DNA from 3 places in the Planomonospora alba genome. Region 2 is predicted to be linked to each of the others. Evidence: riboswitches for the same ligand, from Rfam matches in the RefSeq annotation. Region 2 holds a riboswitch; each other region holds the start of a gene.
What was found. A riboswitch is a leader RNA that binds a small molecule or an ion and turns the genes downstream of it on or off. The one in region 2 is predicted to bind cobalamin.
Positions count from the first base shown of each region.

Region 1: another riboswitch for cobalamin. It lies ahead of ABD823_RS21525 (ribonucleoside-diphosphate reductase subunit alpha); the one in region 2 lies ahead of bluB (5,6-dimethylbenzimidazole synthase).
Region 3: another riboswitch for cobalamin. It lies ahead of cobN (cobaltochelatase subunit CobN); the one in region 2 lies ahead of bluB (5,6-dimethylbenzimidazole synthase).

Region 1 covers NZ_BAAAUT010000036.1:10,588-17,789, reverse strand. Annotated here, with positions in the region: gene glmS (glutamine--fructose-6-phosphate transaminase (isomerizing)) at 1-904, shown strand, start outside; gene ABD823_RS21530 (Bug family tripartite tricarboxylate transporter substrate binding protein) at 1,025-2,056, shown strand; cobalamin riboswitch at 2,061-2,259, shown strand; gene ABD823_RS21525 (ribonucleoside-diphosphate reductase subunit alpha) at 2,465-4,780, shown strand; gene ABD823_RS21520 (ribonucleotide-diphosphate reductase subunit beta) at 4,924-5,919, shown strand; gene ABD823_RS21515 (mechanosensitive ion channel family protein) at 6,003-7,025, shown strand; gene ABD823_RS21510 (pentapeptide repeat-containing protein) at 7,096-7,202, opposite strand, start outside.
Region 2 covers NZ_BAAAUT010000099.1:504-7,705, reverse strand. Annotated here, with positions in the region: gene ABD823_RS33150 (hypothetical protein) at 1-186, opposite strand, end outside; gene ABD823_RS33145 (DUF429 domain-containing protein) at 311-1,066, opposite strand; gene ABD823_RS33140 (hypothetical protein) at 1,137-1,787, opposite strand; gene ABD823_RS33135 (SSI family serine proteinase inhibitor) at 2,208-2,624, shown strand; gene bluB (5,6-dimethylbenzimidazole synthase) at 3,010-3,657, opposite strand; cobalamin riboswitch at 3,706-3,875, opposite strand; gene ABD823_RS33125 (hypothetical protein) at 4,251-4,442, shown strand; gene ABD823_RS33120 (MFS transporter) at 4,756-6,000, shown strand; gene ABD823_RS33115 (hypothetical protein) at 6,119-6,250, opposite strand; gene ABD823_RS33110 (hypothetical protein) at 6,428-6,607, opposite strand; gene ABD823_RS33105 (Clp protease N-terminal domain-containing protein) at 6,616-7,202, opposite strand, start outside.
Region 3 covers NZ_BAAAUT010000007.1:138,606-145,807, forward strand. Annotated here, with positions in the region: gene cobN (cobaltochelatase subunit CobN) at 1-2,483, opposite strand, end outside; cobalamin riboswitch at 2,516-2,705, opposite strand; gene ABD823_RS06220 (precorrin-3B synthase) at 2,782-3,861, shown strand; gene ABD823_RS06225 (precorrin-8X methylmutase) at 4,014-4,643, shown strand; gene cobJ (precorrin-3B C(17)-methyltransferase) at 4,649-6,178, shown strand; gene ABD823_RS06235 (AraC family transcriptional regulator) at 6,166-7,095, opposite strand; gene ABD823_RS06240 (quinone oxidoreductase family protein) at 7,173-7,202, shown strand, end outside.

The sequences.
Region 1 (7,202 bases), on a different contig from region 2:
CTCCGGCCAGATCGGCGCGCAGCTCATCGAGGAGCTGGCCCGCATCCCGGCCGACGCCGAGCCCGCCAGCGAGTTCCGCTACCGCAACCCGGTGGTGGAGCCCGACACCCTGTACGTGGCGATCAGCCAGTCCGGGGAGACCTACGACACCCTGGCGGCGGTCCAGGAGCTCAAGCGCAAGGGCGGCCGGGTGCTCGGCATCGTCAACACCGTCGGCAGCGCCATCGCCCGCGAGTGCGACGGCGGCGTCTACCTGCACGCCGGTCCCGAGGTCTCCGTCGCCAGCACCAAGGCGTTCACCTCCACCGCCGCGGCCTTCGCGCTGCTCGCCCTCCACCTGGGGCGGGTGCGCGACCTGTCGCCCGCCGACGGCCGCCGCATCTGCGAGGGCCTGCGCAGGCTGCCCGACCAGATCAAGGAGATCCTCGCGCTGGAGCCCCAGATCAAGGAGCTCGCCCACAAGTACGCCGACTCGCCGAGCATCATGTTCGTCGGCCGGGTCCGGGGCTACCCGGTGGCGCGCGAGGGGGCGCAGAAGCTCAAGGAGGTCTCCTACGTGCACGCCGAGGCGTACCCGGCCAGCGAGCTCAAGCACGGTCCGCTGGCGCTGATCGGCCCGGAGATGCCGACGGTGGCGATCGTCCCCGACGACGAGCTGCTGGACAAGAACCTCACCACGCTGGGCGAGATCCGCGCGCGGGGCGGCAAGGTGCTCATGGTCGGCCACCGCGTCGCCGACGCCAAGCTGGCCGACGACTGCCTGGTGGTGCCGAAGAACGAGGTCGAGCTGGACCCGATCCTGCTGGGCATCCCGCTGCAGCTGTTCGCCTACCACGCCGCGGTGGCCCTGGGCCGGGACGTGGACAAGCCGCGCAACCTGGCCAAGAGCGTCACCGTCGAGTGACCCCCGGTGCCCCCGGGTGATTCCGGCAGAAGGGATGCATCCAGACAAGTCCCCATCGGTGGCAGAAAGTGATGGTGCTGTAACCTAGGGTGGCAAGGGCACCCTGGGGAAGGGGCACCGATGCACCGTAGGCGCTTCTGCTGGCTCACCGCGGGACTCGTGCTCGCCGCGGCGGGATGCGGCGCGGCGGACGAGCCCGGCCCGGTCGCCGGGAGGCTGGCCATCATCGCGCCCGCGGAGCGCGGGCAGGACGCCGACCGCGTCGCCCGCGCTCTGGCCGCCGCGGTGACCGGCGACGGGCTGGCCCTGGCCGCCGAGGTGGGCAACCACCCGGGCGGCGCCGGGGCCGCCGCGCTCGCCGCGCTCGCCGCGGCGGGCCCGCCGGGCCTCCCCTTCGCCCGGGGCGGCGGCCTGCTGGTCGCCGGGATGCCGCTGGTCGCGGGCGCGGAGATCTCCGGCGCGACCCCCGTGCTCGCGTCCACGACCCCGCTGGCCCGCCTGGTCGGCGAGTGGGCGGTGCTGGCCGTCTCCGCCGACTCGCGCCTGCGCTCCTTCGAGGACGTCGCCGACGCGCTCCGGCGCGACCCCGCGGAGCTGGTGGTCGGCGGCCGGGCGGCGGGCGGCCCGGACCACGTCCTGTACGGGATGATCGGCAAGTGCCTCGGCGTGGACGCCAGGCTGCTCGACTACGCCGGGTACGCCGCCACCCCCCAGGCCGTCGAGGCCCTGTACGGCGGGCGGGTGGCCGCGGTCCTGGGGCCGGTGCGCTCCCTGGCCGCCGAGATCGCCGCGCGGCGGCTGCGGCCGCTGGCGGTCTCCTCCCGCGAGCGCGTCGACGGCGTCGACGCCCCGGCGCTCATGGAGCTGGACGTCCGCCTGGAGTACAGCGACTGGCGCGGGCTGATGGGCCCGGCGGAGATGGGCGCAGAGGACCGCGAGGCCGCCGTCGCGCTCTGCGAGCGGATCGACGCCTCCCCGCGCTGGCGCGGACTGTGCGCGCGGCAGGGGTGGAGCCGCCTCTACCTGAGCGGGGACGACTTCCGGCAGTGGCTGTCCACCGAGATCGAACGCACCCGCGGAGTGCTCTACGAGCTCGGGCTGCTGAACCCCTCAAACACAAATTGTAGGGCCGGTTGCGCGATCCGCCCCTAGATGTAGGATCCCTCTCGTTGTCGGTTCGCCCCTGGAGGGGCGAGGCAAGAGGGAACCCGGTGGGATTCCGGGACTGCCCCGCAGCGGTGAACGGGAACGACCGCCGTCAGTCGAGCACTGGGGAGACCTGGGAAGCGACGGCCAGTAGGAAGCGCAGCACGACGCCCGTGAGTCCGAAGACCTGCCGGTGACGCGTGGTCAGGGAGCCGGGTCCGGCGACCGGGGACGCCTGGGGCGGCCCGCGGGAGCGCGGTGGCCGCGGCTCCCGCCACGGAGACAGTCCAGGGCCTCGAGGGAGGGCCCGCGGACGAGGCGGTCCCGCATGCCCGCATCAGGCCGGGATCCGCCCCCGACGCGCGCCCGTCCCGCCGAGCCGTACCGACGACGGGGAATGCGAGCGCGCGAAGAATGCATCCGACACAGACCATGGACGGCACCGGGGCGGCCGGCGGCACGGCCGCCCACACCGCGGCGGGGGCCGGCGGCGCGGCGGGCGCCGAGCCCGGCGGCCCGGCGGCCGGGTGGCTGGCCATCGAGGAGGCCGCCGCCCGGGTGATCTCCGACCCGGAGAACTCCCGGACCGCCGCGGCCCTGCTGGACGGGCTGATCGCCGAGGAGACCGCCGGGCACGGCGTGCGGACCTTCTCGGAGTCCGTCGCCGCCACCCACGCGGCCGGGCTGGTCGCCGACCGGCTGGCGGAGTTCGTGGCCGCGCACGCCGCGGAGCTGGACGCGCTGGTGCGCGAGCAGACCCGCTTCGAGTACTTCGGGCTGCGCACGGTCTACGACCGCTACCTGCTGCGCCACCCCGAGACCCGCAAGGTCCTGGAGCGGCCCCAGCACTTCTTCCTGCGGGTGGCCTGCGGCCTGTCCGGGACGGTCGCCGAGGCCGCCGAGCTGTACGGGCTCATGGCGAGCCTGTCCTACCTGCCCAGCTCGCCCACCCTGTTCAACTCCGGCGCCCGCCGCCCGCAGCTGTCGTCCTGCTTCCTGCTCGACTCGCCCCGCGACGAGCTGGAGGCGATCTACGAGCGCTACGGGCAGGTCGCACGCCTGTCGAAGTACGCCGGGGGCATCGGGATCTCCTGGAGCCGGATCCGCTCCCGGGGCTCGCTGATCCGCGGCACCAACGGCCACTCCAACGGGATCGTGCCGTGGCTGCGCACCCTCGACGCCAGCGTCGCCGCGGTCAACCAGGGCGGCCGCCGCAAGGGCGCGGCCTGCGTCTACCTGGAGACCTGGCACGCCGACGTCGAGGAGTTCTTGGAGCTGCGCGACAACACCGGCGAGGAGGCCCGCCGCACCCACAACCTCAACCTGGCCAACTGGGTCCCCGACGAGTTCATGCGCCGGGTCGAGGCCGACGCGCAGTGGTCGCTGTTCGACCCTAAGGACGTCCCGCACCTGGTCGACCTGTACGGCGAGGCCTTCGACGGGGCCTACCGGGCCGCCGAGGCCGCCGGGCTGGCCGTGCGGCGGCTGCCGGCCCGGACCCTCTACGGCCGGATGATGCGCACCCTGGCCCAGACCGGCAACGGCTGGATGACCTTCAAGGACGCGGCCAACCGGACCTCCAACCAGACCGCCCTGCCCGGCAACGTCATCCACCTGTCCAACCTCTGCACCGAGATCCTGGAGGTGACCAGCGACGCCGAGACCGCCGTCTGCAACCTCGGCTCGGTCAACCTCGCCGCCCACCTGGCCGCCGACGGCGCCGGCCTCGACTGGGCGCGGCTGCGCCGTACCGTGCGCACCGCCGTGCGCTTCCTGGACCGCACCATCGACCTGGGCTTCTACCCGACCCCCGAGGCCGAGGCCGCCAACCGGCGGTGGCGGCCGATCGGGCTGGGCGTGATGGGCCTGGCCGACGTGTTCTTCGCGCTGCGCCTGCCGTTCGACTCGCGCGAGGCGCTGGAGCTGTCCACCCGGATCGCCGAGGAGATCGCGCTGGCCGCCTACGCCGCCTCCGCGGACCTGGCCGCCGAGCGGGGCCGCCACCCCTCCTACGGCGCGACCCGGGCCGCGGCCGGCGTGCTCCACCCCGACCACTACGCCGACAGCCACGGGACCGCCCGCTCGGCGGAGTGGGCCGCGCTCCGGGAGCGGATCGCCGAGACCGGCCTGCGCAACTCGCTGCTGATCGCGATCGCGCCGACCGCCACGATCGCCTCCATCGCCGGCTGCTACGAGTGCGTCGAGCCGCAGGTCTCCAACGTCTTCAAGCGCGAGACCCTGTCGGGGGAGTTCCTCCAGGTCAACCGGTACCTCGTCCGCGACCTGCGGGAGCGCGGCCTGTGGACGGAGGAGGTCCGGGACGCGATCAAGCGGGCCGACGGCTCGGTCCAGGACGTCCCGCAGATCCCCGCCGACCTCAAACTCCTGTACCGGACCGCCTGGGAGCTGCCGCAGAAGGCGCTGATCGACCTGGCCGCCGCGCGCACGCCGTACGTCGACCAGTCGCAGTCGCTGAACCTCTTCATGGCCACCCCGACCATCGGCAAGCTCTCCTCGATGTACGCCTACGCCTGGAAGTCGGGCCTGAAGACCACCTACTACCTGCGCTCGCGCCCCGCGACGCGGATCGCCCAGACCACCGTGGCCCCGGCGGCCGCGGGTGAGGCCGGACCAGCCGCCGGGACCGCCCCCGGGGGCGCGGCCGCCTCCGACGCGGGCGCCGTCGCCTGCTCCCTGGAGAACCCCGAGGTCTGCGAGGCCTGCCAGTAGCGCCCGGCGCGGCCGCCTCGGCGCCTTCCGGCGGGCGGGCGCCCCCTCCCGGCGGACGGCCGCCCTCCGCGCGGCCGACGACCTCCGACACCCCGCGACGGCCCCCGCGGCCCGCGGACGAACCGATACGGAGACACGCAAGCATGCTGCTCGACCCCGGCATGGACCTGACCTTGCGCCCGATGCGCTACCCCGGCTTCTACGAGCGCTACCGGGCCGCCATCCGCAACACCTGGACGGTGGAGGAGGTGGACCTCCACTCCGACCTCGCCGACCTGGCGAGGATGACGCCCCAGGAGCGCCACCTGATCAACCGGCTGGTGGCGTTCTTCGCCACCGGCGACTCGATCGTGGCCAACAACCTGGTCCTCAACCTCTACCAGCACGTCAACGCCCCCGAGGCGCGGCTCTACCTCAGCCGCCAGCTGTTCGAGGAGGCCGTGCACGTGCAGTTCTACCTGACACTGCTCGACACCTACCTGCCCGACCACGACGAGCGGGCCCGGGCCTTCGCCGCGGTCGAGCACATCCCGTCGATCCGGGACAAGGCCGAGTTCTGCTTCCGCTGGATCGACTCCCTCGGCGACCTGAGGCGGTTGGAGACCCGCGAGGACCGCCGGGCCTTCCTGCTCAACCTCATCTGCTTCGCCGCGTGCATCGAGGGCCTGTTCTTCTACGGCGCCTTCGCCTACGTCTACTGGTTCCGCTCCCGCGGCCTGCTCGGCGGCCTGGCCACCGGGACGAACTGGGTCTTCCGCGACGAGTCCATGCACATGGAGTTCGCCTTCGGCGTGGTGGACACCGTACGGGCCGAGGAGCCGGACCTGTTCGACGACGAGCTCGGCGCGCGGGTCACCCGGATGCTGGAGGAGGCGGTCGCGGCCGAGCTGGCCTTCGCCGCCGATCTGTGCGGCGACGGCCTGCCGGGGCTGGACGTGCGGGACATGCGGCGGTACCTGGAGTACGTGGCCGACCGGCGCCTGGTCCGGCTCGGCCTGCCGGTCCGGTACGGCACGGCCAACCCGTTCGCCTTCATGGAGCTGCAGGACGTGCAGGAACTGGCGAACTTCTTCGAACGCCGGGTTTCGGCGTATCAGGTGGCCGTCGAGGGGAACGTCACATTCGATGAGGATTTCTGATTACAGGTGAAACCCAAGGGGAAGCCTCCCGTCGGTAATCGCCGGTAAAGACCGGCGAAAGCTGACGAGGGGGGACGTCTTCCGTGTCCGACTGGATCATCCTGTTGGGCTCCGTGCTGGCCGCGGTCGCGGCCGTGGAGGTGGTGAGGCGGGTGCTGCGCTCACGACTGATCGGAGAGAGGTGGGTCCTCGCCGGCCCGCTGGTGCGGCGCTGCACCTGGCCCGCCTTCGCCACGGCCGCGGTGGTGGCCGCCTACACCGTCTACGAGCCGGGCATGACCGACGGCGAGACCAACCAGAACATCCAGCGGCTCCTCAGCCTCGCCATGATCGGCTCCGTCACCTGGCTGGTCATCCAGGGCGCCTACGCGGTGACCGACGTCGTGCTGGACCGGCTGCTCCGGATCGAGGGCGAGCGCAACATGCGGGCCCGGCGCATCCGCACCCAGATCGCCCTCGTCCGCCGGGTCGCCTCGGCGGTGGTCATCGTGGTCGCACTGGGCGCGATGCTCTTCACCTTCCCGCAGGTGCGCGCGCTCGGCGCCGGACTGCTCGCCTCCGCCGGGATCGCCGGCGTGGTCGCGGGCATCGCCGCCCAGTCCACCCTGGGCAACATGCTCGCCGGGCTCCAGCTCGCCTTCAGCGACGCGCTCCGGCTGGACGACGTGGTCGTGGTGGAGAACGAGTGGGGCCGGATCGAGGAGCTGACCCTCACCTACGTGGTCGTGCGGCTGTGGGACGAGCGGCGGCTGGTGCTGCCCGTCTCCTACTTCACCAGCAACCCGTTCCAGAACTGGACCCGGCACGGCAGCCGGGTGATCGGCCACGTGATGTTCCGGGTCGACTGGTCCGTCCCGGTGGAGGAGCTGCGCACCGAGCTCTACCACGCGCTGCGCGAGCATCCGCTCTGGGACCAGAAGGACTGGGTGCTCCAGGTCACCGACGTCCTGCCCAACGGGCTGCTGGAGCTGCGCGCGCTGATGAGCGCCGCCGACTCCGCCAGCGCCTGGGACCTCAAGTGCGACATCCGCGAGCACATGGTGAGGTTCGTCCGGGAGAAGTACCCGGACGCGCTGCCCCGCTTCCGGGTGGAGACCACTCCCTGACCGGCCCGGGCGGGCGGCGGCCCCGGGTGCGCCGCGAGGGCGGGCCGCCGGGGACCGGGCGGCGCCGGTGTCAGGCGGTGTTCGGAGGCCGGAGCACCCGGGCGGCGCCGGCGATCAGGGCCGTGGCCAGCACCCAGCCGGAGGCGATCAGGGTCCAGGCCAGCCACCGCGTCCAGC
Region 2 (7,202 bases):
CCGGCCCCGGTCGATCAGCGGGTGGAACGGGGCCCCGCCCGGCATGTCGGATTTCAGGTCGGTGGCCATCCGGTCGAGTTCGCCGAGCTCGAACCCGACCGTGTGCTCGTACGGTGCGCCGGCGACGTTGTCGAGCACCCACCGGTCGAGGACCCGGCCCCTGAAGCGGCTGCTGCAAACACACATGCCGGTGATCCTCGTGGAGATGCGATCCGCACGGATCACCACTGAGCAGCTACAAGCAGAAGCCGGTCAGTCACCCAACGCTTTCTGAGGGCCGGCTCCCCGCCCGGGCGGCACGGCCGGACGGTCATCCGGCCGTGCCGCCCGGGCGGAGAGCCGCCAAGGGGGAGGAGGGCAGGGCGATCCACCCCTCGGAACGCGCCCGGCGGGTCTGCTCCGGGGTGGGGGCCGTGACCAGTCCCCGGGCCGCCGCGCGGGCGGTCAGCGCGGCGACGACGGCGTCCATCGCGTGGTCGGAGCTCCGGCAGCACCCGTCGTACGGGCCCAGGTCCAGCCACGGCGCCGCCGCCCGGAGCCCGTCGGCCAGGCGGCCGAGCGCGCCGAGGTCCTTCTTGTAGCCCTCGTGGGGAAGGCCCCAGCACCTGAGCGAGGCGGCCGGGTAGACCTCCACCACGGCGCCGCCGCCGCCGCGGTCGACCGGCAGGCCCCGCCGGGCGAGCTCGGCGAGCAGGGCCGCGCAGCGCATGGCCGTGTGGCCGATGCGGTCGGCGGAGACGCTCAGCGGCCGGCGGCCCGTCAGGTCGTGGACCACCCGGTCGGTGACCCTGTGCGTCAGCTCCCTGCGCCAGACCCGGCCCGGCGTGCCGGCGGGCACGTCGACGTGCCCGGCCCGGTGCGCCGTGACGAAGTCGACGAACCCGTCCGGCCAGCCGAACGGGCAGTCGACACCGGCCTTGTCCGCGCCGGTGAGCGCCTCAACGACCAGGTCGTCGTCGGCCCCGATCCGGATGTCGCGGACACGGGCCCCGCCGGGTGACCAGTCCAGCCACGCCACCGCCGTCCGGACCGCCTCCGCCGCCAGATCGATCCCCACCGTGAGCATGCCCCCACGGTAGGACGGCACCAGTGCGCGGCGCATCCGGCCGCCGACTCCGGTGCGGCGCCGCACGGGCTCACCCGGCCGCCGACTCCGGTGCGGCGCCGCGCGGGCTCGCGATGCCGAGCAGCGCGAAGCCCAGGCCCAGGGCGAGCGCGGTGAGCACGCCCTCGGGCCAGTAGATGTGGCTGCCCAGCCAGAGCACGGAGGCGGTGATCAGGACCGTGCCGCCGGCCGCTGCCCGCCGGCCGCCGTGCCGCGCGGCCAGGGCCGCGGTCGTCGCGACCGAGGCGAGCAGGAAGCCCAGGGATCCGATGAGCCCGAGCGTGCCGCCGACCACGTCGAGGGCCGCCCCGGCGCGGGTCAGCGTCGCGGGGTCGTCGGTGTTGGCCGTCAGCGTGCCGTAGGCGACTCCGGCGATCGCGTCGAGCGCCGTGTAGAAGATCGCGTAGATGTAGCAGCCCAGCCGCGCGGTGGTCGCCCACGGACCCCCCATCCCGCGCAGGAGCAGCAGCGGCGATCCTGCCAGCAGGGGGAACAGCGGCAGGAGCAGCAGGTGCAGGGTGGTCCACCGCTCGGCGGTGTCCGGGGTCAGGTGGTGCGGGTGCAGCAGGCCGGTCAGGGCGAGCACGACGGGTACGGACGCCAGGGCGGCGACGCGCAGAGCGGTCCGGCGGGCGGGAGCCCGCCGCCGGCGGAGGAGGTCGGCGAGGGGAGGGGTGGTCATGTGCTGCTCCCGGCGGAGGCGGATGTCGGTGCGAGAGATCATGCCGCCGCCCAGGGCGCGGCCGCCTCGGCCGAACAGCCGACCGCCGGGATGCGACTTCCGCGGTGGGTGTGCGACCGCGGTGGCACCGGCCCCCGGTCCGGTGGCGGCCGCCGGGCGTTCCCGGGGAAAAGCTCTGTCCGCCGCGCATCCGAACGGCGTCGCCGGGCGGGTAGATATGTGGCCGATTGAGGACAGTCGCCGCGGTTGCCGTATAGATATTCTCGCCCTAGCATTTCAAGGCGAAAGGATTTGCGGCTGACCACCGGCAAATTCTCACGTGTTGTTTCCGCTCCGAGGCGGGGCATCGATTCACGAGATCCGCCGCCCCGCCGTGTCGAACGCCGCAGAACGCGGCAGACCTTTTCCGAGGAGACATCCATGCGATTCCGCTCGCCCATCCGCGCCCGCGCCGGATGGCTCGCCGCCGCCTGCGTGGCGGCCCTGGCGCCGCTGCTCGCCGCCTCCCCGGCCGCGGCCGGCACGCCCGCGCCCACCGGCTCCTACCTGCTGAAGGTGACGCCGCAGGACGGCACGGCGGCCCGCACGGCCACCCTGACCTGCGGTCCGGACGGGGGCACGCACGCCGACCCGGCCGCCGCCTGCGCCCAGCTCCGCCGCACCGGCGGCAGGGTCGAGGGCATCCCCGAGAGCCAGGGCGCCTGCACCCTGGAGTACGCCCCGGTCCGGGTCAGCGCCACCGGCACCTGGCAGGGCCGGCAGTACCGCTACGAGCGGACGTATCCGAACCGGTGCGCGGCGGTACGCGCCACCGGGGGCGTCCTGTTCGCTTTCTGACCGCGCGCGGAGCGGTGATTCTCCGTTCCGGCCGCGGGCCCGCCATTTCTCCGCTCCCGGCCCGGCCGCCGGAATTCCGTGCCGGGAAGCCCGCGATTCCGTACCGGAGACACGTAATGCCGTTCCGGGCGGCGTGACCGCCCGCCGGAAATCCCGGCGGGCGGTTCACCGGTGGTCCGTCCGGTCACCGGTGGGAATTCACCGGGAATTCCACCGCCGGAAACCGGGCTGCCCGGCGCCCGCCGCGCGGGAGTCGTCCGGGAACGGCCGGCCCGCCCTGCTCCGCCTGGCCTGTCCTGTCGCGCCTGGCCCGGCCCCGTCCTGCCCGAGCCGCCCCGCCCCACCGGCCGGGAGCGCGGCGGCCTGCCCGCCCCCCACCGTCAGGTCACCAGTGCTCGCGGTGGACCACCGTCTCCAGCGGGAGACGGCTGCGCCATCCGTGCCGCTCCAGGTCGGGCACCGTCTCGGTGTGGGTGACCGGTCCCAGGCAGAGCCAGGCCACCGGGCGGACGCCGTCGGGGATGCCGAGCAGGCGCCGGACGAACGGCTCCCGGTAGAACGAGACCCAGCCGACGCCCAGGCCCTCGGCCGTCGCCGCCAGCCACAGGTTCTGGATGGCCAGGCAGACCGAGTACAGCCCGGTGTCGGCGATGGCGTGCCGGCCCAGGACCGCGGGACCGCCCCGCTCGGCGTCGTAGGTGACGACCACCGAGAGACCGGACTCCAGCACGCCGTCGATCTTGATCCGGGCGAACCGCTCCGCCTCGGCGCCGGTGAGGGACGCCGCGAAGGCGTCCCGCTCCCGCCGGACGTGGTCGTGGAAGGCCCGGCGGGTGCCGGGGTCCTCCACGAGCACGAAGTCCCACGGCTGGGAGAGCCCCACGCTGGGTGCGGCGTGCGCGGCGGCCAGCACGCGCGCCAGGACGTCGCCGGGGACGGGTTCGCCGGTGAACTGGGACCGCACGTCGCGGCGGCGGTGGACGACCTCGTAGAGTCCGGCGGCCGGGAGGACGTCGGAGGGACCGGTGTTCACAGGGCAGGCTCCCGCTGCGTCGTGCCGCCACGGCGGGCGGCGGGTGGGGCGAGGCCGGTCTTCGGACTCTCGGATCGACGCCTCACCGTCCGCCTTCCCGGCCCGCGGGCCAGTGACCGCACGTACGTGCGTGGACGGCGGCTCCCCGATCACCGCGGCGGGCCCGTGCCGGAATCACACCGGACTTCCCGATTCTCCTCCCGCAGGAGGCACCTCGCGCTGGTCTGTGCCGGGGGAGACTGTAGCGCAGGACGACCGCCCCCGACGGCGCGCGGCCGGTGGCCCCATGCTCGGCCGGACGCCGGTGGCTCCCACGCTCGGCCGGACGCCGGTTCCGACGGCGGCGGCATGTGATCTTCCGAGCCGCGGGATGTCGCTGGGAGGCGGCGGCGCGCGGGAGTGACAGACTGGCGTACGCCCGGTTCCCGGCCCGTGCGTGGCTGGTGTCAGAACCCAGCGACGAGGACGGGCCGCCGAGGGCGGGCGCCGCCGGCTCCGGCCGGCGGCCGCCGTCACCGCCCACCGACGAAACCGACCCGAGCAGTCAACGCAGGGCCGGCTTCCGCCGCCCTGGTACCGAAGGGATCCCGCTCATGACCCACTCGATCCGGCCGGCCGCCGCGGCCGTCCTCGCCGGCCTCAGCGTGCTGATCACCGGCGCCCCGGCCTCGGCCCAGCCCGACCCCGGTCCCTCCGCCGCCACCCGCGGCGGCGGCATCCCCGTCGTCGGCGGCCTCTTCGGCGGTAGCGGCGGCATCTCCTTCGCCGGCAGCTTCTTCAACTGAGCCGCCCGGCGGCGGGCCGGCCGGGAACCCGGCCGGCCTCGGCCCGGCGGCGTGTCCGGTTGCCGCCCGCGGCCGCCGGCCTGTCCGCCACGGGCGCCGCCTGCTCTGCGCGCTCCGGAGGCGCGGCGGCGGCCCGCGCAGCCGTCCGGGCAGGTGATCAGCGGTTCACGGGCCAGGGCCGTGAACGGTGATGACAGGCCGGACCGGCCGATATACCATTTGGCCTGTTTGGCGCTCCCGGTAATCCTGTTGCCCATCCATGGCCCGCGACGTGCGTTCCGCATCCACGCGGGTCCGAGGGGAGATTAACGTGTTGCCTGGACGCCAACAGGCCGTGCCGCGACGCCAGTGGCAGGCACCCGTCGTCGTCGCCTACCTCACCTTCGTCCTGGCCGGAGTGAGCGGGGGCGTGACCGGCGTGCTGCTGCCGGCGCAGATCCGTGACTACGGCCTGGACATGGCCACGATCGGCACCACCTTCTTCACCTTCTCCGCCGGGTTCATGCTCGCCGGATCCACCTCCGGCATGCTGATCCACCGCTTCGGCATCCGGACCGCCCTGGCCGTCGGCGGCGGCGCGTACGTCCTGGCCGGCCTCTACACGGCGGTGCGGCCGCCCTTCCTGGCGCTGCTGGCCGTACAGGTGCTCGCCGGGTACGGCACGGGCATCCTCGAGTCGGCCCTCAACACCTTCCTCGCCGGCCTGCCGAACTCCACGACCCTGCTCAACCGCCTGCACGCCTTCTTCGGCGTCGGCGCGCTGGCCGGCCCCCTGCTGGCCACCTGGATCCTGGGCTTCGCCCCCTGGACGGCCGTCTGGCTGGTCCTGGCCCTGGCGAGCGTCCCCCTGATCGCCGCCTTCCTGGTGACCCTGCCCGCCGGAGCCCCCACCGCCGGCGCGGCGCCCCCGTCCGAGGGGACGCCGAAGCCGGGGAGGACGGGCGGCGGCCTGCTGGCGGCCGTCTCCCGGGAGCCGGCCGTCCTGCTCGGCGCCGTGTTCCTCGCGGTGTACGTGGGCCTCGAACTCAGCGTCGGCAACTGGGCCTTCACGTTCCTGACGGACGAGCGCGGCCAGTCCGACCAGCTGGCGGGCTACATCGTCTCCGGCTACTGGCTCGGTCTCACCGCGGGCCGGTTCGTGATCAGCCCGCTGGCCGCCCGGATGGGCCTGACCCCGATCGGCATGACCTTCGCCTGCCTGTTCGGCGTCACCGCCGCAACCGTGCTCGTCTGGATCGTCCCCGGCACGGCCCCGGCCTTCGCCAGCTTCGCCCTGTTCGGGTTCTTCCTGGGCCCCCTCTTCCCGACCACCATGGCCGTGGCCCCCCTGCTCGCCTCGCCGGCCCTGGTCCCCACCACCATCGGCCTGCTGAACGGCGTATCCGTCATCGGCGGCGCCCTGTTCCCCTGGCTGGCCGGGGCGATCGGTGAAGGCCTCGGCGTGTGGACCCTCCCGCCGTACGCCCTGGTCCTGGCCCTCCTCCAGCTCGCCGTCTGGCGGATGGTCACCGACCGCATCGCCCCCGCCACCACCGCGCCCGGCCCCGCGGCCCCGTGACGCCCGGTTCCCGTACGTCCCCGGGGACGCGCTGGAACGGCCCCGCCGCTCCGGCGGTCGTGTCGCGCAGCGGCGCGGCGCGACCGTCCCCCGGCGCGACCGGGCCGTAGAACAGCGCTCAGACGCGGAAGTGCGCGATCGACCGGTCCAGGCCAGGTGCCGGATCGGCCAGCTGCTGCGCCGCCCCGACCGCCTGCACCGCACCGGCGTCGGACTCCTCCGGCGCGTGCGAGAGTGCGATGCGGTCCATGCCGGTCAGCTCGCCGCGTACGGCCCGGCGCCGGGCCGTACGCCCGCACCGGGCCGGCCTCGTGGCCGTGTCATGCCTCGCGGCCGGGGCGTCGAGGGCCCGGACCGGAGGGGCCCTCCGCTGTCCGGGCCGCCGGCTCCGCGGGGACCCGAGGCTCGTCTCCCGCATCACACCGGGTCACCACGTCGCGGACAGCAGCGGGAGCAGCAGCAGCGCCCACAGGACCGCTGCGGCGGCCGCGCGGAGGAGGACGCGACCGGCGGGGGCGGTGACCGCCGGCAGGGACCGCCGGGGCCCTGCGCGACCGGAGGCCGCCGAGGGGTCCTCGGCGTCGTCGAGGCGGACTGGCGCGGACATGGTCGTGCTCACTCGTGACGGGTGGGGCCGAGGTGGCGTTCCAGGCGTTCGATCCGGGCGACGAGCGGCTGCAGGTGCCCCTTCACGGCCTCGGTGAGGGCCTGTACGGGGTCGGCCGCGGTGCCGGCGGAGGTCTGGGCGCGCAGGTGGACGTAGCCGGCCAGGGCGGCCGTGACCGCTCGGCGGGTCAGGCGGGGCTCGGCCCCCAGGGCGCGCAGCACCTGCCCCGCGGTGCCGTCGGGTTCGGCGACCAGGCCGAGCAGCAGGTGCTCGCATCCCACGTAGTTGTGCCCCAGCGCGGTCGCCTCCGTCACCGCCAGCTCCAGCACGCCGGCCGCCTGACGGCTGAGACGCGTCGACGAGCCCTCACCGGCCGCTTCGGAGGCCGCTTCGGTGGCCGCCTGCCGCTCCAGGTCGCGCCGCACCTGCACGGGGTCGATGTCGATCGCCCGGAGCACGTGCAGAGCCAGGTTCCCGCCCTCGTCCACCATGGCGGCGAGCAGGTGGCCGGTCCCGACGACCGGCGCGCCGTCGGCGCGGGCCCGGTCGATCGCCAGCCCGACGACGGTGCGGGCCCGGGCGGTGAACGACGACA
Region 3 (7,202 bases), on a different contig from region 2:
TTCCCGGACGGGCCGGGCGTGTCCCCGGGGGAGGGCGGTGTGCCGTTCCCGGACGGGCCGGGCGTGTCCCCGGGGGAGGGCGGTGTGCCGTTCTCGGACGGATCAGGCGTGTCACCGGACGGATCAGGCGTGTCTCCGGGGGAGGACGGCGCGCCGGTCAGGACCGCCGCCGCCACCTCGGGCGCCGCCGCGGGGTCCCAGTCGCGCTCCTCCATCGCCTCGACCAGCGCCCGGGCGACCTCCTCGGCCCGGTCCACGGCCGCCAGGCCCGCCGTGCCGTCCTCGGCCAGCCCGAGCGCCTCCCGCAGGCCGGGCAGCGACTGCCGGCCCGCCCACAGCTGCCGGGCGCGCAGCATCGCCAGCACCAGGTCCACCCGGGCCGCGCCCTCGGGCGCCTGCCCGAGCACGTGCAGCCCGTCGCGGATCTGCGCGTCCTTGACCTCGCAGAGCCAGCCGTCCACGTGCAGCAGGAAGTCGTCGAACTCGGCGTCGTGCGGCCGGTCCTCCAGCCCCAGGTCGTGGTCGAGCCGCGCGGCCTGGATGAGGGTCCAGATCTGCGCGCGGATCGCGGGCAGCTTGGCCGGGTCCATCGCGGCGATCGAGGCGTGCTCGTCGAGCAGCTGCTCCAGCCGGGCGATGTCGCCGTAGGTCTCCGCGCGGGCCATCGGCGGCACCAGGTGGTCCACGAGCACGGCGTGCGCGCGCCGCTTGGCCTGCGTGCCCTCGCCGGGGTCGTTCACCAGGAACGGGTAGACCAGCGGCAGGTCGCCGATGGCCGCGTCGGCGGCGCACGAGGCCGACAGGCCCGCGGACTTGCCGGGCAGCCACTCCAGGTTGCCGTGCTTGCCCACGTGCACCACCGCGTGCGCGCCGAACTCGGCCGACAGCCACCGGTAGGCGGCCAGGTAGTGGTGGCTGGGCGGCAGGTCGGGGTCGTGGTAGATCGCGATCGGGTTCTCGCCGAAGCCGCGCGGCGGCTGCACCATGACGACGAGGTTCCCGGCGCGCAGCGCGGCCAGCACGATGTCGCCCTCGTGCACGAACAGCTCGCCCGGCGGCGGGCCCCAGTGCCGCTCCATGTCCGCCCGCAGGTCCTCGGGCAGCGTCCGGTACCAGGAGAGGTAGGACTCGGCGGAGATGCGCACCGGGTTGCCCGCGAGCTGCTCCTCGGTCAGCCAGTCCGCGTCCTGCCCGCCGGCGGCGATCAGCGCGTGGATGAGCGCGTCGCCGTCCTGCTCGGCCACTCCGGGGAAGCCCTCGCCCAGGTCGTAGCCCGCCTCGGCGAGGCGCGCCAGCAGCCGCACCGTGCTGGCGGGCGTGTCCAGGCCGACCGCGTTGCCCACCCGCGAGTGCTTGGTCGGGTAGGCGGACAGCATGACGGCCAGCCGCCGCTCGGCGGGCGGGGTGCGCCTGAGCAGGCCGTGCCGTACGGCGATGCCGGCCACCCGGGCGGCGCGCTCGGGGTCGGCCTCGTAGACGGTCAGCCCGTCCCGGTCGACCTCCTTGAACGAGAACGGCACCGTGATGATCCGCCCGTCGAACTCGGGGATCGCCACCTGCGAGGCCGCGTCCAGCGGGGACAGGCCGTCGTCGTTCTCCTCCCAGGCCCGCCTGCTCGTGGTCAGGCAGAGCCCCTGGAGGATCGGCACGTCGAGCTCGGCGAGCGCGCCGACGTCCCAGGCCTCGTCGTCGCCGCCCGCCCCGGCGGTCGCCGGGCGCGAGCCGCCCGCCGCCAGCACGGTCACGACCAGCGCGTCGGCCCGGCGCAGGGTGGCCAGCAGTTCCGGCTCCGCGGTCCGCAGCGAGGAGCAGAAGACCGGCATGGCCCGGCCGCCCGCGTCCTCGATCGCCCGGCAGAGCACCTCGACGAAGGCGGTGTTGCCCGCCATGTGGTGCGCCCGGTAGTAGAGCACGCCGATCACCGGGCCCTGCCCGCCGCGGGCGTCGCCCTGGGAGCCGGCGTGGGTCCCGTCGCGGGAGCCGGCGTGGGTCCCGTCGCGGGAGGTGCGCTCCAGCAGGCCCCAGGAGGGCGCCGCCGCGGGCGGCGCGAAGCCGCGGCCGGTCAGCAGGACCGTGTCGGACAGGAACGCGTGCAGCTCGGCCAGGTTCGCCGGGCCGCCGTGGGCGAGGTAGGCGTGCGCCTCGGCGCAGACGCCGCCGCTGACCGTGGACAGCTCCATCAGTTCCGCGTCGGGCGCCTGCTCGCCGCCGAGGACCACGACCGGGCGGGGGCCCGCCAGGAGGGCGTCCAGCCCCTCCTCCCAGGCCCGGCGCCCGCCGAGCAGGCGCACCACGACCAGGTCGGTGCCCTCCAGCAGCTCGGGCAGGTCGTCGGGGAGCAGCCGGGCGGGGTTGCCGAGGCGGTAGCGGGCACCACTGGCCCGGGCGCTCAGCAGGTCGGTGTCGGAGGTCGACAGCAGCAGGACGGTGCGGTCGTCGCCGGGCGCGTCAAGGGCGCCGGGCACGCCGGGTACGTCGGACACGGAGAAGTTCCTCCCTCGGGGTCCTCGCCCCGGTCGCGGGTGTAGCGAGGGCCGGAGTCTCCTGGCTCCCGGATCGCCGCTCCCCCCGGCCTTCCCGCCCGTCTCCGGACAGTGGCCTGCGGTGGGGTTCGCTCCCCGGTCACAGTGGCGGGACCGCGCCGGACTCTCACCGGCTTCCTCCGTGCCTTCGCCTGCGGGCAAGCCTACGGCAGACAGAAGTGGCGTTACCATCCTCACCGTGTCCAAATCCGGCGTTCCCCGACGAACGCGTCTCGATGCCTGTCCGGGAGCGCTGCAGGTGCACCAGGCCGCCGACGGGCTGCTCGCGCGCGTCCGACTCCCGGGCGGGGTGGTCTCCGCGGCCCAGCTGCGCGAGCTCGCCGCCTGCGCGGAGGAGCTGGGCTCGGGCGTGATCGAGCTGACCTCGCGGGCCAACGTCCAGGTGCGCGGCCTGCCCGCGGCGGGCGCGGGCACCTTCGCGGAGCGGATCGCCGCCGCGGGGCTGCTGCCCTCCGTCACCCACGAGCGGGTGCGGAACATCGTCGCCTCGCCGTTCGGCGACCGGGACGCGGTGGCCGCGCTCGACGAGGCGCTGTGCGCGCGCCCGGCGCTGGCGGAGCTGCCCGGCCGGTTCCTCTTCGCCCTCGGCGACGTGGGACTGGAGCTGGAGGCGGACGTGACCTGCTCCGGCGGCCGCCTGCTGCTGGCCGGCCGGGACGCCGGACTGGACGTGCACCCGGACACGGCGGTCCCGCTCATGCTGGACGCCGCCGAGGCGTTCCTGCGCCTGCGCGACACGGAGTGGCGCATCGCCGAGATCGCCGACGGCCCGGGCCGGATCGCGGCCCTCCTCGGCGGCGAGCCCGGCGGCGGGGCGGAGGGCTCCGGGGCGGCCGGGGCCGTCCGGCTGGCGGACGGCCCGCCGGAGCGCCGCGTCGGCGTGCTCCACCTGCCCGGCGGCCGTACGGCGGTGCAGGCCCTGATCCCGCTCGGGCGGCTCACCCCCGGCCAGGCGCGGGCCCTGGCCGCCGCGGCGGAGAGCGCCGCCGAGGTGCGGCTGACGCCGTGGCGCACGGCCGTGCTGCCGGATGTCGCCCCCGCCCGGGCGGCGGACCTGGCGGCCGGGCTCGCGGCCCGCGGCCTGGTGACCGACCCCGGCTCGCCCTGGACCGGCGTGAGCGCCTGCACCGGCAGCCCCGGTTGCGCGAAGTCGCTCGCCGACGTGCGGGCGGACGCGACCCGCTGGGTGCTCGCCCGCGACGCGGCGCCGGACACGCCGGTCCACTGGGCGGGATGCGCGCGGCGGTGCGGACTCCCGCGAGGCCGGGTGGTCTCCATGACGGCCACCGGCGACGGATACGAGGAGAGGCAGCCGTGACGGAGCGGAGCGGGGACATCGGCGGGCACGGAGGGTACGGAGGGCCCGGCGCGCCGGGCGGTGCGGCGGGGACGGGCCCGGCGACCGGGCGGAGCGCGGACCCCGGCGCGCCGGGGGGCCCGGGCGGGTACGGCGCGCCGGGCGGCGCGGCCATCGGCGCCGGGACCGACTACATCCGCGACGGCGCCGAGATCTACCGGCGCTCGTTCGCCACGATCCGCGCCGAGACCGACCTGAGCGGCATGCCGCCCGAGGTCGCGCAGGTCGCCGTCCGGATGATCCACGCGTGCGGCATGACGGACCTCGTGACCGACCTGGCCTGGTCGCCGGGGGCGGTCCGCGAGGCCAGGGCCGCGCTGCGGGCGGGGGCGCCGGTGCTGTGCGACGCCATGATGGTCGCCTCCGGCGTGACCAGGCGCAGGCTCCCCGCGGACAACGAGATCCTGTGCACCCTGGGCGACCCCCGGGTGCCGGCCCTGGCCGAGCGGCTCGGCACCACCCGCAGCGCCGCCGCCCTGGAGCTCTGGCGGGACCGGCTCGACGGATCCGTGGTCGCGATCGGCAACGCGCCGACCGCGCTGTTCCGCCTGCTGGAGCTGGTCGCCGAGGGCGCGGGCCGCCCGGCGGCGGTGCTCGGCATCCCGGTCGGCTTCATCGGCGCGGCGGAGTCCAAGCTGGCCCTGGCGGAGAGCGACCTGGAGCACCTGGTGGTGCACGGCCGCCGGGGCGGCAGTGCGATGACGGCGGCGGCGATCAACGCCATCGCCAGCGAAGAGGAGTGATCACCATGACGGGACGCCTGTACGGCGTCGGCCTCGGTCCCGGCGACCCCGAGCTGGTCACGGTCAAGACCGCCCGGCTGATCGGCGAGGCCGATGTGATCGCCTACCACGCCGCCCGGCACGGCCGCAGCATCGCCCGCTCCATCGCGTCGCCGTACATGCGCCAGGGCCAGATCGAGGAACTGCTGCTGTACCCGCTGACCACCGAGACGACCGACCACCCGGGCGGCTACCAGGGGGCGCTGGACGACTTCTACGCCGAGTGCGCGGACCGGCTCGCCGCCCACCTCGACGCGGGCCGGACCGTGGTGGTGCTGAGTGAGGGCGACCCGCTCTTCTACGGCTCCTACATGCACATGCACAAGCGGCTCGCCCACCGCTACCCGACCGAGGTGGTGCCGGGGGTGACCTCGGTCAGCGCGGCGGCCGCGGTGCTGGGGCGGCCGCTGGTGGAGCGGGACGAGACGCTGACGGTGCTGCCCGGCACGCTGCCGGGCGAGGTGCTGGCCGAGCGGCTGCGCGCCGCCGACTCGGCGGCGGTGCTCAAGCTGGGGCGGACCTTCACCAAGGTGCGCGAGGCCCTCGCCGAGGCCGGGCGGCTCGACGACGCCTGGTACGTCGAGCGGGCCACCATGGGCGCCGAGCGGATCGCGCCGCTCAAGGACGTCGACCCGGACGGCGTGCCGTACTTCTCCCTCGCCCTGCTGCCCAGCCCGGCCGAGCGCGCGTTCGCGGCAGAGCGGGAGGCCGGGGGGGAGGCCGTGCAGGAGGTCCGGCGGGAGGCCGAGCGGGGGCTGCCCGGGGCGGCCGGGGAGGTCGTGGTCGTGGGGCTGGGCCCGGCCGGGCGCCCCTGGCTCACGCCCGAGGCGCAGGAGGCCCTGGCGGCCGCCACCGACCTGGTCGGCTACGGTCCCTACGTCGACCGGGTCGAGCCGAACCCGCGCCAGCGCCGCCACCGCACCGACAACCGGGTCGAGGCGGAGCGGGCCCGGCACGCGCTGGAGCTGGCCCGCGAGGGCAGGCGCGTGGCGGTGGTCTCCTCCGGCGACCCCGGCGTGTTCGCGATGGCCAGCGCGGTCCTGGAGGTCGCCGCCGACTTCCCCGACGTGCCGGTGCGGGTCGTGCCCGGGCTGACCGCCGCGCAGGCGGTCGCGAGCCGGGTCGGCGCGCCGCTCGGCCACGACTACTGCGTGATCTCCCTGTCGGACATCCTCAAGCCGTGGGAGGTCGTCGCCGAGCGCGTCACCGCCGCGGCCCGGGCGGACCTCGTGCTGGCGATCTACAACCCGGCCTCGCGGAGCCGTACCTGGCAGCTGGCCGCCGCCCGCGACCTGCTGCTGGAGCACCGCGACCCGGGCACCCCGGTGGTGGTCGGCCGGAACGTCGGCGGCGCGGAGGAGAGCGTCACCGTCACGACCCTCGGCGAGCTCGACCCGGCGCGGGTGGACATGCGCTGCCTGCTCATCGTCGGCTCCTCCACCACCCGGGTGACGGAGCGGGGGACGGTCTACACGCCGCGCCGCTACCCGGGCTGAGCGGCCGTCCCGGGCCGGTCGCCGCCGAGGGCGCGTTCCCGGCGCCGGTACCGGCCCGGCGCCGTCCCGAACTCCCGCCGGAAGGCGTTGGCGAAGGCGAACTCCGAGCCGTAGCCGACCTGGCGGGCGATCGACGCCAGCGGCGCGTCGGTCTCCCGGAGCAGCCGCGCGCCGTGGTTGAGCCGCTGGTTGGTCAGATACGTCATCGGCGGGAGGCCGACGAGCGAGGTGAAGCGGCGGGCGAACGCGGTGCGGGACATGCCGACCTCGGCACCGAGCTCCTCCACCGTCCACCTGCGCCGGGGGTCGTGGTGGATCCGGTGCAGGGCGGTCGCGATGGCGGGGTCGTCCGGCGCCGCGGGCGGGCCCGCGTCGTCGTGCCAGGCGCGCAGCAGATGGACCAGGAGCAGGTCGATCAGGGCGGGTACGGCGGCGCCCGCCCCCGACCCGGACTCCGGCCGTCCGGCCAGCAGGTCGACCAGCGTGCGCATGGCGGGGTGACGGCCGGCGCGCAGGTGGATCACGTCGGGGAGGCCGAGCAGGAAGGGGTGGGCCCGGCCTCTGTCCAGCCGGTAGGCGCCGCACACCACGTCCGCGTACGGCGCGCCGGGGTCCTGCGGCGGGAGCGCGTCCGGCGCCGCGGGCAGCTCGGCGAAGGGCCGGTCCGGGGTTCCGCTCAGCCCGTGCGCCGCGCCGTGCGGGACGAACACCACGTCGCCCGCGCCGAGCCGCACCGGCGGCGCGGACGGCGCGGACGGCGTGACGAGCCAGCCGCCGCCGTCCAGCACGACGTGGAAACCCGTCCCGGAGAACGCGTCGAGCCGCCTGCCCCACCGGCCGGTGCCGCGGGTCCGGCAGAACGACTTCCGTCCGGTCCGCATGCTGTCGATCACGTCGCTGAAGAGGTCCACCGCCATCCGCTCTGCACGATCTCGTATGGATCAGGTCGTCCCGAGCATCGTCCCATACGTCCGATGATCCCTACGGTGGGGGCATGAAGGCGATCACTGTGCATTCGTTCGAC